DNA from 2 places in the Lacimicrobium alkaliphilum genome. Region 2 is predicted to be linked to the other one. Evidence: predicted binding sites of a transcription regulator. Region 2 holds the regulator's gene; the other holds the start of a gene.
What was found. Region 2 encodes FNR, which switches genes on or off when oxygen is low (the NO sensors DNR and NnrR bind a similar motif). Its sites were predicted from a motif close to TTGATCTAGATCAA; they were not measured.
Positions count from the first base shown of each region.

Region 1 (8,583 bases), 1.9 Mb from region 2:
CATACAAAATTCTGAGTGAACGTTGCTGTTGTACTGCTTCCAGCAAAGGTTGCAGATGTTGCTGCGGTTTACCCGGCAGGGACTCCGGCAGCATCAGGTCGATGTTTTCTGAAATCGTCCGCGCTCTGGACTTAAGCTTAGCGGGCATGACCCGTTCGAGTTTGGCCTGCACACTGCTGATGGCGGGTTCAGTATCAGCCAGCTTTAAGGTCCTGGCCGCCAGCAACCCCAGTGACAGCGCCAGGGTCTCTTCATTGGTAAACATCATTGGCGGCAGTTTAAATCCGGCAATCAGCATATAGCCGCCATCACGGCCCTGCTCTGTGGTGACCGGAATACCGAGATCTTCCAGTGAGCGGATATATCGGCGCACCGTGCGTTTGTCCACGTTCAGCTGTTCGGCCAGCTCTGTGCCTGTCATGCGCCCGTGAGACTGCAATAATTCCAGCAATGTCAGCACCCGGATAGTAGGGCCACTCATAGTATTTTCCTGCGAATCAACCAAACTTAAATATATCTTTTAATTAGGATCAATTCTGTCCTATATAGGATTTATGTTAATCCGGTATCAGCAAAGTGCACTGGCTGATGTTCGCCACAAAGGTCCATTACCACTTCAAATCAAGGAGCTGAATTATGCAAGAACTGACGTTTTTCACTAACCCTAATTCCAGAGGCCGTATCGTACGCTGGATGCTGGAAGAGCTGGAAGTCCCTTACAATACGACCGTACTGGAATATAGCGGTGATATTAAATCGCCCTATTACCTGAAACTGAACCCCATGGGTAAAGTACCGGCAATCAAACACGGCGATTTGGTGGTCACCGAAGGTGCCGCCATCTGCGCCTACCTGGCCGATCACTTTGCCGACAAACAGCTGGCTCCGGCCCTTAACAGCCCCGAGCGCGGCACTTACTACCGCTGGCTGTTCTTTGCTGCCGGACCACTGGAAATGGCGACCACGGCCAAAGCCTATGACTGGCGAATAGACGCAGAAAATGCCCAGTCCGTGGGCTCTGGTCTGTATCAGGATGTGCTGACTACACTGGAAAGTGCTCTTGAGAAGGGTCCCTATTTATGTGGGGAGCAGTTTACGGCGGCAGACATTTATGTGGGCAGCCATATCAGTTGGGGCATGATGTTCAAGACGCTGGAAGAGCGCCCGGCTTTTAAACGCTATGTGCAGCGACTGGAATCAAGAGAAGCGGCTATCCGTGCCAATCAGCTCGATGATGCGCTGGTGAAGCAGGATTAAAACCGGCATACCAGCCAGGTAACAGGTTTCCACTCAGAAATCAGCTTGTCCATACCAGAAATAAAAATTTTGCCTCGTGAGCAACACGGGGCAAAGCCTATTTCTGTCGGGTCACTAACAACAGAAAACCTTTGTTCAGAGGCCCGGCAACAACCAGGCCAGAGCCTGATCCTGACTGGTAAAGTTTTTTAGCGGGTAGTTTCTGCTGTCAGCAATGGATTGCACCAGATTCTGTTGTGAGTCGCGGGTGTTGATCACTCTTGCCACCCGGATACGTCTGAGCAGGCTGTCTAACTGGTCAATCATCACCAACAACCTGTTGTCATCCACATTCTTCATCATCGCTCGCATATCAATAAGTGCCCGATGGCAATCATAGCGACAACTCAGTTCCATGATTTTATTGTACATGGCAAGAATGTCTTCGGGTTCGGCCAGACCACTGGCGGTGACATGCAAGAGTCCCGATTCCCTGTCATAACAATGGGTTGCCCTGAATTTCTCCGTAATACCTGTATGCTGCATTGATGTGCTTTCCCTGACACGACCTAGCTTTAATAAATAGACCAGATCTGAACATGTGCAACTATTTCCAACCTCTTATCCGATGGTCAGGCCCAGCCACATTGACACACATCAATCCCGCACCGGGAATTGTATCAGGGGGCTGGCACACAAAGTTAATGTCTGCTCTAATTAGTACAAATTATAACAATTAATACAAAGGTATACTGCGCTTGGCTTTTTGGGAAAAGATCACCAACAGATTTGCTAAGTCGTCCGCGTTCTTTGCTGTTGGCATCGAGTTCGGCCAACAGGCGCTGCTGATCTCGGTGATCACCCGGCAACAGAACAGGCTGCAGTGGTTACTGCAACAGCGGCTTGGCATCGACAACTGGCAACAATCGCTGGCCAAATGGGTTAAACAGCATCATGCCGCAGATACCCCCTGTCATGTGGTTTTCTCCACCAACAGATACCAGTTAATGCAGGTAGACCGTCCCGCCGTTGAAGAACAGGAGCTGGTGCAGGCATTGCGCTGGTCGGCCAAAGAGCTGCTTAGCAGCAATGAAGAAATGGCCGTGGATTATTTTGATTTGCCCGCCCAACCCACCGGCAGCAACAAGGTAAATCTGGTTGCGGTACCCATGACACTGGTCAAAGAAGTGTCAGAAGGGATTATTCACGCAGATCTGGATCTGCAGAGTATTGGTATTGAAGAGCTCAGTCAGTGCGATCTGCTTGAGCCCACAGATCAGGCACAAATTACTTTACTACAGGAACCCGGCGAAGAGGTTTGCCTGAGCATTATCCGCCAGCAGAAACTCTATTTCAGCCGACGCCTGAAAGGCTACGAACAACTCAGCACTTACGGTCTGGAACAGATACAACAGGGCATCGCCGAGACCCTGAGCCTGGAAATCCAACGCTCGATGGATTATTTCGAGAGTCAGCTTCGCCAGGCTCCGGCCAAGCAGTTGCTGATTTGCATCGACACGCCCTTTCTTGATGAACTGAGCCAGACTCTGGGGCAGATGTTGATGCTGGAAACTCACTTGCTGGAAACCAACATCGATAAAGCAGAAGGTCTGCGCATCTCTCCTGATACCATTACCAGCTTAAGTGCTGCCCTGCGTCAGCGTAACGGAGCGGTGGCATGAAGAATCAGGTCAATTTTTATCAGCCATCCCCCAAGTCCGGATCAGAGTCTGTCAATCTGAACCTGGTACTGATCTGCTGCCTGATTGCGACGGTATTAGTCGCAGGGTGGTCAGTCTACAGCAGCGCCGAACTTGACCAGTGGCAGGCCAGAGAAAAAGCGCAAAAACGTGATCTGGACAATATCAGACAAAGATTACAACAGGCCACCGCCGCTCTGGATACCCAGCCCGATGTCAGGCTGGTGCAACAGGCCGAACAATTGCAGCGGGAAATTCAGGCGCAGAACTACCTGCTTGGCCGCCTGCGCAATGAGCAGCAAACAGGTCGCGGAACCTATGCTCAGTTGATGCTGGCGCTGGCCAGTCAGCACCAGCAGGACATCTGGCTGACCCATATAGCCGTTACGGGTAACCGCCTGCAACTGCAGGGCAAGAGCCTGAGTGCAGAATCGGTACCCCGCTGGCTACAGGGTCTGAGCAAGAGCGATTATTTCGTCGGTACCCGGTTTGGTTCCCTCAAAGTGTTCAGAGATGAAGAGCAGTTACTTAATTTTATCCTCGGGGCCACGGAACTGCAGCCAGACAACGCGCTGAGGCCAAAATCATGAACTATCAGCAACTGCAGCAATGGTTCAGCGCCAGACAACCCAGAGAACGGCAACTGGTATTGATCGCGGCGCTGTTCCTGATCCTCTATGGCGGCTATGTGCTGTTTATTGAGCCTGCACAGATCAGAACCCAGCAGTTTCAGACACAGGTCAGACAATATCAGGCTCAGGCGTCGGGTTTGCTGAGTCAGATTGAAACAATACAGCGCAACAGTCAGGATCCCAATGCAGCGGTTAAGCGTCGTATCAGTCAGTTACAACAGCAACAACAACAGCTGCAACAGAATATTAATGATGGCACCCGGGATTTGGTGCCTCCCCATCGCATGCGTGAATTATTGCAGGCACTGTTGGCTGACAACGATAAACTGCATCTGCTGGAGATGCGCTCACTGCCAGCGGTAAATCTGACTGAACAGGAACAGGACTCGCCCGGGCAAAATATTCCCATGCCCGGCTTATATCAGCAGGGCATAGTGCTGATACTCGAAGGAAAGTATTTTGACCTGCAGGAGTATCTGGCCGAGCTTGAGCTGTTGCCATGGCGTTTTCACTGGAAACGCCTGGACTATAGTGTACAGGAACACCCTGTTGCCAGAATGCAACTGGAGCTTTATACACTCAGCACCGATAAGGCGTTTGTAGGAATATGATCATGAAGCGGCTGTTGTGGTTAATCTTGATTGGCAGTGCCGCTGTGCAGGCACAATTGCCGAAAGATCCTACCCGTCCTCCTCCTGCTCAGACCAACTCCCCGGTTGCAGCCGGACAGGATGTGCAGGATAGCAATGCAGGAATGCCTGCAGTGACCGCGATTTTTATTGGTCCTGAGCGCCGATATGCCATAGTGGGTGGTAAAGCGCTTTATCAGGGCGAGCAATTCCGGGACATGGAGGTGCTTGAGATCCGAGCCGGATCGGTGCTGTTCAGACATAACGATAATGATATTGAGGTTGCCCTCAGGCAGGACAAGACATTGAAAAAAGGTAAAGCCAATGGCTTTTAAGCATGTAATTTTAGTTTCATTGCTGGTTTTGATCGCCGGTTGTCAGAGCAATCAGGTTGGCAAAGAGGCTTCACGCTCGCTGGATAATGCGCTGGAAGACAGCAGCAGCCCCCGGGATAACAGCGATAAGAAACTGCAGGAGTTACCTCAACAGGTGTCAGAATTATTGCTGGCGCCCGATGCAAGCGAACAGCAGAACCCTTTGTTCAGTGAAGAGCGCTACGATATCTCCGCCAATCAGACTGAAGCCAGAGACTTCTTTGCCGGGCTAGTAGAAGGCACGCCCTATTCCGTTGCGGTTCATCCGCAGGTAAGCGGCAATATCGCACTGGATCTCAAGCAGGTCAGCCTCAGCGAAGTCTTTGAACTGGTGTCTGAGCTTTACGGCTATCATGTAGAGCGCAACGGCAGTGTGTTTCGTGTCTATCCCTCAGGAATGCGCACAGAAACCTTTCCGGTTAACTATCTGATGATGACCCGCGATGGCTCTACTCAATCCAGTATCGTGTCCGGTGGTGTTTCCTCCCAGGATGGCAACCGCTCCAGTGGCAACAATGTTAACAGCTTCGGCGGTAATCAACTGACCGGAGGCAACCAATATGGCAACAGCGGCAATCTGAACACCAATTCCAACAACAGTAATGGTACCAATATTTTCACCCGCACCCAGACGGATTTCTGGAAAGATCTCAAAGAAACCCTGCAAAGCCTGATCGGTGAGCAGGATGGCAGAGCGGTTATCGTTTCTCCCCAGGCGGGTCTGGTCACTGTCAGAGCCATGCCCGAAGAAATCAGGGCAGTACAAAGCTTTCTGCAACTCACTGAACAAACCGTGCAACGTCAGGTGGTACTGGAAGCGAGAATTATCGAAGTCACGCTCAATGATGAATACCAGCAAGGCATTGACTGGACCAAGATCGCCAACAGCAGTCGCCTTGGTCCCATCAGTTTCTCCGGTATGAATGTAGGCAATGCCATCAGCAACAGTCTTGGTGGTGTTACCGGGCTGAGCTTTGAAACCGGCAGCTTTTCCAGTGTACTGACCCTGTTGTCTACCCAGGGCAATATGCAGGTACTCTCCAGCCCGCGGGTAACCGCCACCAATAATCAAAAAGCGGTAATCAAAGTCGGCGATGACGAATATTTTGTCACTGATGTGTCCAGTCAGAGCACCATCACTGCGGCCACCACTTCCACCGGCCCGAATATCGAGCTGACCCCGTTTTTTTCCGGCATCGCGCTGGATGTCACACCACAGATCGATGCCGATGGCGGTGTGCTCTTGCATGTACATCCTTCGGTGATTGAAACCCAGGAACAGGAAAAGGTGGTCACCCTGAACGAAGAACGCTTTGTGCTGCCGCTGGCGCAGAGCAATATCCGGGAATCAGACACGGTGATCCACGCCCGCACCGGCGAGATTGTGGTGATCGGTGGCCTGATGCAGACCATTATCAATGAAACCCATTCGAAGACCCCGATTCTTGGCAGCATTCCGCTGTTTGGCGAGCTATTCAAGAACCGCCGGGAATCAGAACAGAAGAAGGAACTGGTGATCCTGCTCAAGCCCACAGTCGTGGAACGGGGCACCTGGCAACAGCAACTCAGAAGCAGTCGTGACCAGATCCGGGACTGGACGGATAGTAACTGACCATGTATCTGTATCACTTCGGACTTCAGGAACTGCCCTTTACGCTGACGCCCAATACCAGCTATTTCTTTGGCCTGCCCAGTCATAATCAGGCCATCGAAGTGCTCACCACTGCGCTGAAAACCGGTGAGGGTTTTATTAAGGTCACCGGCGAAGTGGGTACCGGCAAAACCCTGATATGCCGCAAGTTACTGAATGAACTGCCGGATCATTTTGTCTCCGCCTATATTCCCAATCCGTACCTGTCTCCGGCTGAGTTGCGGGCCGCGGTGGCCCGCGAACTTGGGGTAACCTTAAGCATTGATGCGGATCAACAGGAATTTACCCAGCGTATTCAGCAACGGCTGATCGAAATTAATCAACAGCATAAAGCCGCTGTGCTGATTATTGATGAAGCCCAGGCGCTGCCAGTGGAAAGCATTGAAGCACTGCGACTGTTTACCAACCTGGAAACGGAGTCGAGGAAATTGTTGCAGGTCGTGCTGTTCGGTCAGCCGGAGCTGAATCAAAAGCTGGCCTTACCGGAATTACGCCAGCTAAAACAACGTATTACTTTCAGTTATCAGCTTGCCTGTATGGATTTGGAGCAACTGATTCAATATGTGCAGCATCGCATGCGGGTAGCGGGCTATCGTGGCACCGAGATGTTTAATCGACGCTGCTGCAAATTACTGTTCCGGGCATCTCAGGGCACACCGCGGATCGTCAATGTGCTGTGCCACAAGGCGCTGATGCTGGCCTATGGCGAGGGCAAACTGCAGGTCAGTCCACGGCATATTCAACTGGCCATCGCCGATACTGAAGCCGCCTGGCAAAGCCGCCCCTTTAACTGGTTATGGCTGTATGCCTCCCTGCTACTGGTAATGCTGGTGCTGGGCAGTTATTACTTTTATCCGCCGGGTACCTTATGAGTGTCGTCAACAAGATGCTCCAGGATCTGGAGTCACGCAAACAACAACCCGACAATGCCAATTTTCAGCCGCCGGCGAAAAGGCGCCATGGCTGGTGGATCTTTGGGGTACTGCCGCTGGCATTAATTCTGGCCGTCATCTACTGGTTCTGGCCGGTTTTATGGGATGCCAGCGAACCTGAACCGCCACCCGGGCCGGTAACGCAGGCTAAGCAAAGTGTGCCTGTACAAAACACTCAGCCAGTTGAGACGGCCGGGATCACAGCAAAACCTCAGACTCAGCCTGACAAAGAGGACGACAGCGAAGTTACTGAAACAGCCTCTCAGCCACAGACGCCACCACAACGGCCGGTAACGGATTCTGCCACTGCCGCCGGGGCCGGGCAGGCGTCAGCACCCCGGCCCGATGATTCGGATGACGATGCCACCACAGCTCCACGGCAACAAACACAAGACTCCGGCCAGTCTGCACCTGAATCCCCGGTACAGAAAACACCGGCCTTTAGTAAAAGCAAAACGGCCACCACGGCTGAACAACGCTGGCAACAGTTAAAAGCCCGGGTCAGTAAAGCCATGAGCGAGGGGAAAGATGCAGAGGCCATTTCAGGTCTGGAACAGATGCTGGAGATTCAGCCTGACAACCATCAGGTAAGACGCAATCTGGCGGCACTGCTGCTTAAAAACGGGGCACATAGTCGCAGTGGACTGCTGCTGGAGCAAGGGGTAAAGCTTTATCCACAAGAGCTGTCATTGCTGCAGTCGCTGGCACGCTTTTATGCTCAGAACGGGCAGACCAACAATGCCCTGAGGTTACTCAAAGGCCACAATCCTGAGGTGTTGCAACATCCTGACTATATTCAGTTAAGGGCCAGGCTGGCCCAACAACAGCAGGATCATCAACAGGCCCAGCAGGATTACGCCCTGCTCAGCCGCTATCAGCCAGACAATATCAAGTGGCGTCTGGGTCTGGCGGTGTCGCTGGATCAGGATGGTCAGTATCAGGCCGCCGCAGAGGTATACCGTTGGCTGGCGGGTGCCGATACACCGGCAGAAATCCGCGATTTTGTGCAGCAGCGGCTGACGGCGTTGGGAGGGTAATCAGAATGTCCGGCTTACAACCAAAACTTAAGATGCGTCTTGGCGATCTGCTGGTGCATGAAAGTATTATCAGCGAAGCGCAATTACAACAAGCCCTGGATGCGCAGAAACAAAGCGGTCGTAAGCTTGGCCATACCCTGGTGGATCAGGGGCTGGTAAAAGAAGAACAGTTACTGGAGTTTCTCTCCCAACAGTTAAAGGTGCCGCTGATCGACATCAGCCAGCGCAGCCTGGATAGTAATGCAGTAAAACAGTTACCTGAGGTGCAGGCCCGCCGCCACCGGGCACTGGTGTTAGAAGAACACCCGGATCACCTGCTGATCGGCATGAGCGATCCGGCCGACCTGGCCGCCATGGATGCGCTGGGCAATATTCTGCCTAAGCCGATTAAA
Region 1 covers NZ_CP013650.1:214,425-223,007, reverse strand. The annotation lists gene AT746_RS01130 (helix-turn-helix transcriptional regulator) at 1-481, opposite strand, end outside; gene AT746_RS01125 (glutathione S-transferase family protein) at 637-1,257, shown strand; gene AT746_RS01120 (STAS/SEC14 domain-containing protein) at 1,393-1,782, opposite strand; gene AT746_RS01115 (hypothetical protein) at 1,995-2,918, shown strand; gene AT746_RS01110 (PilN domain-containing protein) at 2,915-3,526, shown strand; gene gspM (type II secretion system protein GspM) at 3,523-4,179, shown strand; gene AT746_RS01100 (hypothetical protein) at 4,182-4,532, shown strand; gene mshL (pilus (MSHA type) biogenesis protein MshL) at 4,522-6,183, shown strand; gene AT746_RS01090 (ExeA family protein) at 6,186-7,094, shown strand; gene AT746_RS01085 (tetratricopeptide repeat protein) at 7,091-8,191, shown strand; gene AT746_RS01080 (GspE/PulE family protein) at 8,197-8,583, shown strand, end outside.
Region 1: AT746_RS01120 (STAS/SEC14 domain-containing protein) is a predicted target of FNR. The motif match lies at 1,884-1,897, and genes of this name have one in related genera.

Region 2 (8,583 bases):
ATCTGACTTAACTCAGATTAATCACCTGCACTGCGGGAGCCATATCAGAAGCTGAAGAATCCGTCACCATCGGTTCAGGCTGATCAAAAGCAATATCGCCATCGGCAAAGGGGCTGTCCTGTGTCTGCAGACCCGCAAAATCAAACAGTCTGTTATCTGCCAGGTGTGAAGGCGTCACGCTTTGCAGTGCTCTGGCCATATTTTCAATCCTGCCGGGGTACTGTTTATCCCACTGCTGTAACATCTGCTTGATGACTTTACGTTGCAGATTCTCCTGTGAGCCACACAGATTACAGGGGATGATAGGAAACTGCATGTGCTGTGAATAACGATCTATGTCCTTTTCAGCACAATAGGCCAACGGCCGGATGACCATTTGTTTGCCATCATCACTGACCAGTTTTGGCGGCATGGATTTGAGCTTGCCACCATAAAACATATTCAGCAGCAGGGTTTCGAGCATATCGTCACGATGGTGACCAAGAGCAATCTTCGTTGCCCTGAGCTCTGTCGCCGTACGATATAAAATGCCGCGACGCAGTCTGGAGCACAACGAACAGGTGGTTTTACCTTCCGGGATCTTGTCTTTGACGATGGAGTAGGTATCTTCGGTCACTATCTTATAGTTAACGCCAAGCTGGCTCAGATATTCGGGCAGTACGTGGGCAGGAAAACCGGGCTGTTTCTGATCCAGATTGACCGCAATCAGCTCAAATTTGACCGGTGCAATGCGTTGCAGATACAACAAAATATCAAGCAGCGTGTAACTGTCTTTGCCTCCTGACAGGCAGACCATAATGCGGTCGCCATCTTCGATCATATTAAAATCTTCAATAGCCTTACCCACACCCCTGCGCAGGCGCTTTTGCAGCTTGTTAAAGCCGTATTTTTGTTTGGCTGTCAGCCCGGATAATTCCATCAGTATCTGCCCGGTAAAAATCAGGCGGCGATTATAACGAAATAAACCTGAGGGAGCTATTCGGCTGCTGGGCAATTATCTATGCGGATTGGTGCTACTGTTGTTGCCACCAGCTTTCTATCAACCGGAAGTTTGCCTGATTGGCCTTAAACAGCAGGTCGAACAGATCACCGATAACAGGCACTGAGCCTATAAGCAGATCGAGGAGAATATTGAACAGCATACGTGTCTGCATACTAAAGGGTACGCCCAATTGTCTGCCCAGCCAGAATATTCTCAGTGCAGGCAATAGCATAATTGCATCACCCAAAAAAGGTACCAGCCCAACCAGCGAGTCCAGTCCGAAGCGAATACCTAAAATTGAAAACCTGCTGTCTGTCAGCTCGGCCCAGTATTGCGCCGCTTTCAGCTCAGCAGGATATGCCTTCTGCGCCAATGACAGAGCCCTTATTTTTGCATCGGACTGATAAAGCCTTCCGGTTTCAGGGTCAATACATCGCAATCCAGTGCATCAATAACATGCTCGGCAGTGTTGCCAATCAGCGCCGCAGAAATACCATGACGGCCAACAGTGCCAAGCACCACAAGCTCAGCATCGATCTTTTTGGCAATGGAAGGGATCACGTCTTCCGGCAGACCTTCTTTGACGAAACAGTGTTCATCTGCCACGCCGTGGGTGCTGGCAAATGTCTGCATAGACTCGATATGATGCTTTTTCACCGATTCATTAAAATCGGAAGGATCAAACTCAGGGATCTCTACGGCAATATTTACCGGCGTACCGGGGTAGGAATTAACCAGATTAACCTGGCCCTTGAGGGTTCGGGCAAACGCCAGGGCTGTATGGGTCACCTGCTGGTTCAGTGACTGGTGATCCTTATCCTCTGTGCCCACATTGACCGCAGCAAGAATGTTACCTTGTTCGGGCCAGTCATGTTCTTTAACTAACAATACAGGTACAGGTGCTTTACGCATCAGATGCCAGTCAGTAGGCGTGAAAATGACCGATTTCAGGCCACCATGCTCATGAGTGCCCTTAACAACCAAATCATAATGGTTGTCGATCACCTCATAGATGATGCTCTCATAAGGGCGGTTATGCCAGACCACCTTGGCATCAATGGCGATATCCTTGTCTTTTACCTGAGCGTTGACCAGTTCCGTCAGCCATTCAGTTCTGTCATCCACCACGGCCTGGCGCATGGTTTCACGCTCATCAACCGATAACATGGTGGTCATTTCGTAGGAAAAATCATAGATAGACAGAAAGGCCGTAATACTGGCACCGGTCTTTTGTGCGATTAACAGGGCCCGATTCAGCGCTTTTTGTTTTTCCGTCGTCGGATCGATAACAACCAACAGTTTCTTGTAATTGACCATCTTCTGTCCCTTTTCAGTAAAGATGTTATAAGCCTATGTACAATCTAACTTTTTTTCCAATCTATCAGGTAAAAAACGGAGTCATTTTTGTTTCAGATCAAGGTTTAGTAACCCTGCCTGCTAATCTTTACCAGCTAATACCGGACTTTCTAATGCTTCTTTAAGTAATTCCGGCTTTAACAGCGTAATAAACTTACCATCCACCTGGATCATACCCAGCTTCTGAAAGCGGGTAAGCAGTCGACTGATGGTTTCTACTGTCAGTCCCAGATAGTTACCAATCTCAGCCCGGGTCATACTGAGCCTGAACTGAGTGGCAGAGAATCCACGCTGATGGTAGCGATTTGCCAGTTGTGTCAGGAAATAGGCCAGTCGCTGATGGGCCGTGCGTTTGTTCAGCAGTAACAACATGTCCTGATCCGACTGAATTTCGTTACTCATCATTCGCATGACCTGCTGTCTCAGTCGTGGCAGATCGCCGGACAACTGCTCAAGAGTCTGAAACGGGATCTCACACACCATTGAGGTTTCCAATGCCTGTGCGGCTGTCTTGTGAACCTTGTTGTTGATTGAATCAAAACCAATAATATCGCCGGGCAGATGGAAGGCCGTTATCTGTTCCTCTCCGTCACTGGCAAGGGCGTAGCTCTTAAACGAGCCTGAACGTACCGCAAATAAACTTCCCAGAGGATCACCGGACTGAAATAATTTGTCATTTTTCTGAAAAGGCCGTTTGCGCTGAATTATATTATCCAGTTTGTCCAGCTCACTACTGTTCAGGGTAAACGGCAGACAGAGCTGGCTGATACTACAATTCTGGCAACTGATGGCACATTCGCGATGCTGATTCATAAGGCGACTAAAGCTCTCAATAAATAAACTATTCCTGTATCAGCTTAGCATTAACTTGATACTGTTCACCAGCAGACTAAGGTCTTATCGCACGTATGTCTCAATTTGCCCCGCAAATTGGTTCAACAACATATACAGGCCAAAACCCAGCAGGCACAGGGCAATGATTTTTTTAGTCAGCCTGTGGCTCAGTAAGGGCTTAAGCTTATGGCTGACCACGCCGAGACTGATCAGCGCCGGCAGGGTGCCCAGCCCGAACAGGGCCATCACCATCGCACCGTTGAATGCGCTGCCGCTGGCCAGGCTCCAGGATAAGGTTGAATACACCAGGCCACAGGGTAGCCAGCCCCAGATAATGCCATAGGGCAGGGCTGCCAGTGGATGCTTAAAAGGCAGAAACTTTTTTGACAGCGGCACCAGCGGTTTCCAGATTTTGCCACCAAGCCTTTCAAGGATCGCCAGCCCCCTCCACCAGTCACCGATATAGAGTCCCAACGCAATAAGAAAAAGGCCACCGAACAGATTCAGTACCACCAGGCCATGACTCACCTGGTGAGAGAATATCGCCCCCAAACTGCCAGTCACTGCACCGGCGATGCTGTAACTAAAGATTCGCCCGGCATGGTAGCTCAACATGTAGGGCAGGGCAGACTTTTGTACAGGAATGGAGAAGGTCAGGGCACCAACGATACCGCCACACATGGCCACACAATGAACACTGCCGGCCATGCCAATCAGCAAGGCCGCCAGCCACAGCGACTCAGCGTTCATTTTGGTTGTTATCCTTATCGGCTTCTGGTTTGTCCTCATCAAACAGAATGCTAGTACCGTGACGTTCGAGATCTTCAAATTGGCCGGATTTAACCGCCCAGAAAAATACCACCACGGCCAGGGTGACCAGCAGGATAGCTATGGGGATCAGGATATAGAGAATGCTCACGAACGCGGCCCTTTATTTAATAATCGCACAGAGTTAGCTACCACCAGTATCGAGCTCAGGGACATGCCGATGACCCCCATCCAGGGAGTAAGATAGCCTGCCACTGCCAGGGGCAACACCGCCATATTGTAACCTAAGGCCCAGCACATATTCTGGATGATTTTGCGCCGTGTGAGTCTGGCCATAGCAAAGAGCTCCGGCAGCAGGGCCAGACTCGGTGTAACCAGAATAATATCGGCTGCATTCTTAGCCAGATCTGTGGCTCCACCAACGGCGACGGAGACATCGGCGGCAGCCATCACCGGCGTATCATTGATACCGTCTCCGATCATCATCACCGACTTACCCTGTTTCTGCAATGCCTGCAATTTCTGCAGCTTCTGCTCTGGAGAGCACTGGGCATAATACTCATCGATAGTCAGTTCATTGGCTATCCTGCGTACGTTTTCTTCGGCATCACCGCTGATAATAACCCGCTCATAAGAACTAAGCCGATTGAGCGTCTCTGTTGCATCCTCTCTGAGGCTGTCTGTCACCGTAAAGGCCGCCAGCAATTGGTTTCCGTTTTCCAGAAATACATTACAACCCTGCAGATCTTCAGGTACCTTGTTACGTATCAGTCTGGCACTCCCCAATCGGTAGCCTGTGCCGTTAACCGTTGCGCACAGGCCGTATCCCGGCCTGACTTCCACATCACTGACCTGTTCCGTTGTCGGGGCATCAAATGCCCGGGCGATAGGATGCTCAGAATGTTGCTCTATTGCACAGACAACAGACAGAATATGTTGTTGTGGGTGAGCAGATAAATTGTGCACAGCACTGAGACTAAAACGGCCCTGGGTGAGGGTGCCTGTTTTATCAAAAGCCAGCACCTTGATATTGGTGATGGTCTCAAGCAGATCCGCCCGCTTTAACAATAATCCGTGCCGGTTCAGACTGGCCATGGCACAGGTCAGGGCAGATGGGGTAGCGAGCCCAAGAGCGCATGGACAGGTCGCCACTAACACAGCGGCTGTAATCCAGAATGCATCAGGATTTCCGACCCAGGTCCAGAAGCCCCAGGTGAGGGCGGCTATTAACAGCACCGCCATCACAAAATAGCGCGCTACTTTGTCGGCCAGCTGCGAAATGGCTGGTTTACTCAGCAGCGCCTGATCCTGCAAGCGCAGGATCTGATTCACCAGTGCTTCTTTAAGGGGCCGGGACACCTCCAGTGTCAGGCTGCTGTGCTGATTAATGGTGCCGCCATAGACTTTATCCCCGGCTTGTTTGACCACAGGTGAAAACTCTCCCGTTAACATGGACTCATCCACGTAGCTTTTACCCTGAGTGACAACACCATCCACAGGAATGGTTTCACCACTTCGCACCAGCACCACCTGGCCGGCCTTGAGGATCTTGGCCAGACAATCAGTTGTCTTTCCCTCGCTCAGTAAGCGCGCGGTAACCGGAACATACTGGCTCATATTGGCGGAGATTAACGCCGCCTGGTGACGGGATCGGTGCTCAAGATAACGGCTGATCAATAACAAGAAGATAAACATGCACACCGATTCAAAGAACACTTCCCCCTGTTCCAGTACAGTGGCTTTGGCACTGGCAATAAACAGCGCCCAGATAGCAATGGAGATGGGCACATCCATATTTACCGTAGCGGCTTTCAGGGCTCTTATTGCGCCTCTGTAGAAGCCGGCACCGGAAATCAACACCACCGGAAGGGTCAGCAGCAGGCTGACCCAGTGCAGGAACTGACGAATATCGTCATCAAGATTACCAAACAGCCCAAAATACAAGGCAAAGGCAATCATCATAACCTGCATGGTCATTATCCCGGCCAGGCCCATTCGCTTGAGGAATGACTGACTGGTACGTTTAAATTGCTCTTCATGTTGCTGTGGCTGAAAGGGCAGGGCGTGATACCCGATTTTCTCAATCGCAGCAAGAATATCGCTTAAGTTAATCCTGGCCGGATCCCAGCGCACAAGGGCCCGTCTGGCACTGGCATTGACGCCCACCTGAGCGACTCCGGCTAACACACTTAGCTTCTTTTCAATCAGCCAGGCGCAAGCCGCACAACTTATTCCCTCGATACTAAGCTGGATGACACTGAGTTTGTCGTCAGTGGTGACGAACTCTTCCTGTAATTCCGGCTGATCATACAGCCTGAGTTTATTCAGCGTCTGTTCCAGTGCACTGTCGTCAGCTTTATTCGCCGGTTCAGTACGAAACTTATAATAATCGTCCAGGCCATTGGCAACGATAGCTTGTGCCACCGCCTGGCAACCGGGGCAGCACATCTGCCTTTTTTCCCCGAGCACCTCAGCAATATAGCGGTTAGGCTCAATAACGTCCTGATGACAATGATAACAATGCACGCTCTGGCAACCTGATGTTAAGGGATAAAAACAATGGGCTCTTGCTGTGGCAACCCGACTACCTGATAGATCCGCCACTGCTGATCAAAAGGTTCGAGAGTAAGATGCCACTTGCCGGAGATATCACGGGGTAGCTCTGCGCTGTAACGTCCGACACTGTCCCGGGTCAACATCACCTGAAAATCATTTTCCTCAAGTGTCGGGTGCTGAAAGAACAGCTTAAGCGCCGTACCCTGTTCAGGTGCAGACCGGGTAAATTCAAGCACCAGCTTTTTTTGTCTGATGCTAAGGTGTGTTGCTATGCCCAGTTCTTCTGCCTTACGGACTTTATCCAGGCGCATATTAATGGCCTTACCTTCCTTGTAATAATCTTCGATGACCATACTGTCCTGGCCACTGGTGGCCAGTCTCAGTAAGTTGATACTCAAACCAATAGAAATCACAGGAATGGCTATTAAAAACCAGGGCCAGAACTGCTTGTACCAGGGTGGGGGCTTAGGGGTCATGATCTTCCGGTTCGCTTTAAATGATAAAAAGCCCCGTCAGAACGAGGCTTTTGGGATGAGCTGAACGTTTGTCTTATTGTTCCTGAGACAGACTGTATACATAAGCGGTAAGCAAATGGATTTTATTTTCACCCAGTATATCCTTCCAGGCAGGCATCACACCGTTGCGACCGTGGGTAAGGGTCTCAGTAACGGCTTTTTCGCTGCCACCATAGAGCCAGATATTGTCCGTAAGATTTGGTGCACCCATGGCGTAGTTACCTTTACCATCCTGTCCGTGGCAGGCCGCGCACGCGGCAAATCTGGACTCACCGGCCCGGGCAAGATCCGGATCCACCTTACGGCCACTCAGGCTAAGGGTGTAGGCGACGATTTCCTCAATACCTTTCTCACCAAAGGAATCTATCCAGCCAGGCATAACACCCTGACGCCCCTGCAATAAGGACGTCCGAATTTGTTCAGGACTGCCGCCGTATAACCAGGCATCATCGGTCAGGTTCGGGAAACCACGCATGCCACGTGCATCAGAGCCATGACACTGGGCACAGTTTTGTAAAAACAACCGCTGACCTACTTTAAGGGCCTCAGGATCCGTAGCCAGATCGGTGACATCCCGTTTGGCATAAGCTTCGAAAATGGGTCCAAAGCGTTCTTGTGCCTGCTGCATCTGGCGGTCATATTCCACCAGTTCGCCGTTTTCCAGCGCCTGCTCCGCTGCAGCACGGGACTCTTCCAGACTACGTACGTCCTGGTTTGAACTTTTCCAGCCAAGCAGACCGGCAAAGTTACCCAGACCAGGATACAAGGCCAGGTAAATAACACCCCATACGATGGTGACATAGAACATAATGGTCCACCAACGGGGCAGGGGGTTATTGATTTCCACAATACCATCAAAATCATGATGCATATCGTCGCCTTCCTCGACGCCGGTCATGTTTTTTAAACACCAGCGCAACAGAAGAAAGCAGCCCAGGATTGTCCCCAGGGTGATGACTGAGATAAAAATGCTCCAAAAGCTACTCATTGCTAGATGACTCCCGCTTATTTTGTTGTGCCTTGTCCTGAGCGGACTTGTCGTCGTCAAACACCAGATTGGCGGCTTCATCAAAGCCTTTTTGACTGCGTTTGCTGTACGCCCAGATAACAATGGCAACAAAAATGACAAAGATGGCTACAGTCCAGATGACGTTAATGGTGACCGCATCCATATCAGTTCAACGCCTTGCCAAGTGACTGCAGGTAAGCAATCAGCGCCTGCATTTCTGTTTTACCTTTGACCGCATCCTTCGCGCCTTCAATATCCTCATCGGTATAGGGCACACCAAAGTCGCGGAACACTTCCATTTTCTTGGCCGTCAGTTCACCATCAAGGGTATTTTCTGCCAGCCAGGGGAAACCCGGCATATTCGACTCAGGTACAACGGCTCTGGGGTCAATCAGGTGAACTCTGTGCCATTCATCGCTGTAACGACCACCGACACGAGCCAAATCAGGACCGGTACGCTTTGAGCCCCACAGGAACGGACGCTCCCACACGGACTCTCCGGCAACCGAATAGTGACCATAGCGTTCGGTTTCAGAACGAAAAGGGCGAATCATCTGACTATG
Region 2 covers NZ_CP013650.1:2,119,620-2,128,202, reverse strand. The annotation lists gene ttcA (tRNA 2-thiocytidine(32) synthetase TtcA) at 8-919, opposite strand; gene AT746_RS09695 (DUF4112 domain-containing protein) at 1,014-1,355, opposite strand; gene uspE (universal stress protein UspE) at 1,367-2,299, opposite strand; gene fnr (fumarate/nitrate reduction transcriptional regulator Fnr) at 2,420-3,151, opposite strand; gene AT746_RS09680 (sulfite exporter TauE/SafE family protein) at 3,236-3,922, opposite strand; gene ccoS (cbb3-type cytochrome oxidase assembly protein CcoS) at 3,912-4,091, opposite strand; gene AT746_RS09670 (heavy metal translocating P-type ATPase) at 4,088-6,466, opposite strand; gene AT746_RS09665 (FixH family protein) at 6,484-6,972, opposite strand; gene ccoP (cytochrome-c oxidase, cbb3-type subunit III) at 7,046-7,999, opposite strand; gene AT746_RS09655 (cbb3-type cytochrome oxidase subunit 3) at 7,992-8,183, opposite strand; gene ccoO (cytochrome-c oxidase, cbb3-type subunit II) at 8,185-8,583, opposite strand, start outside.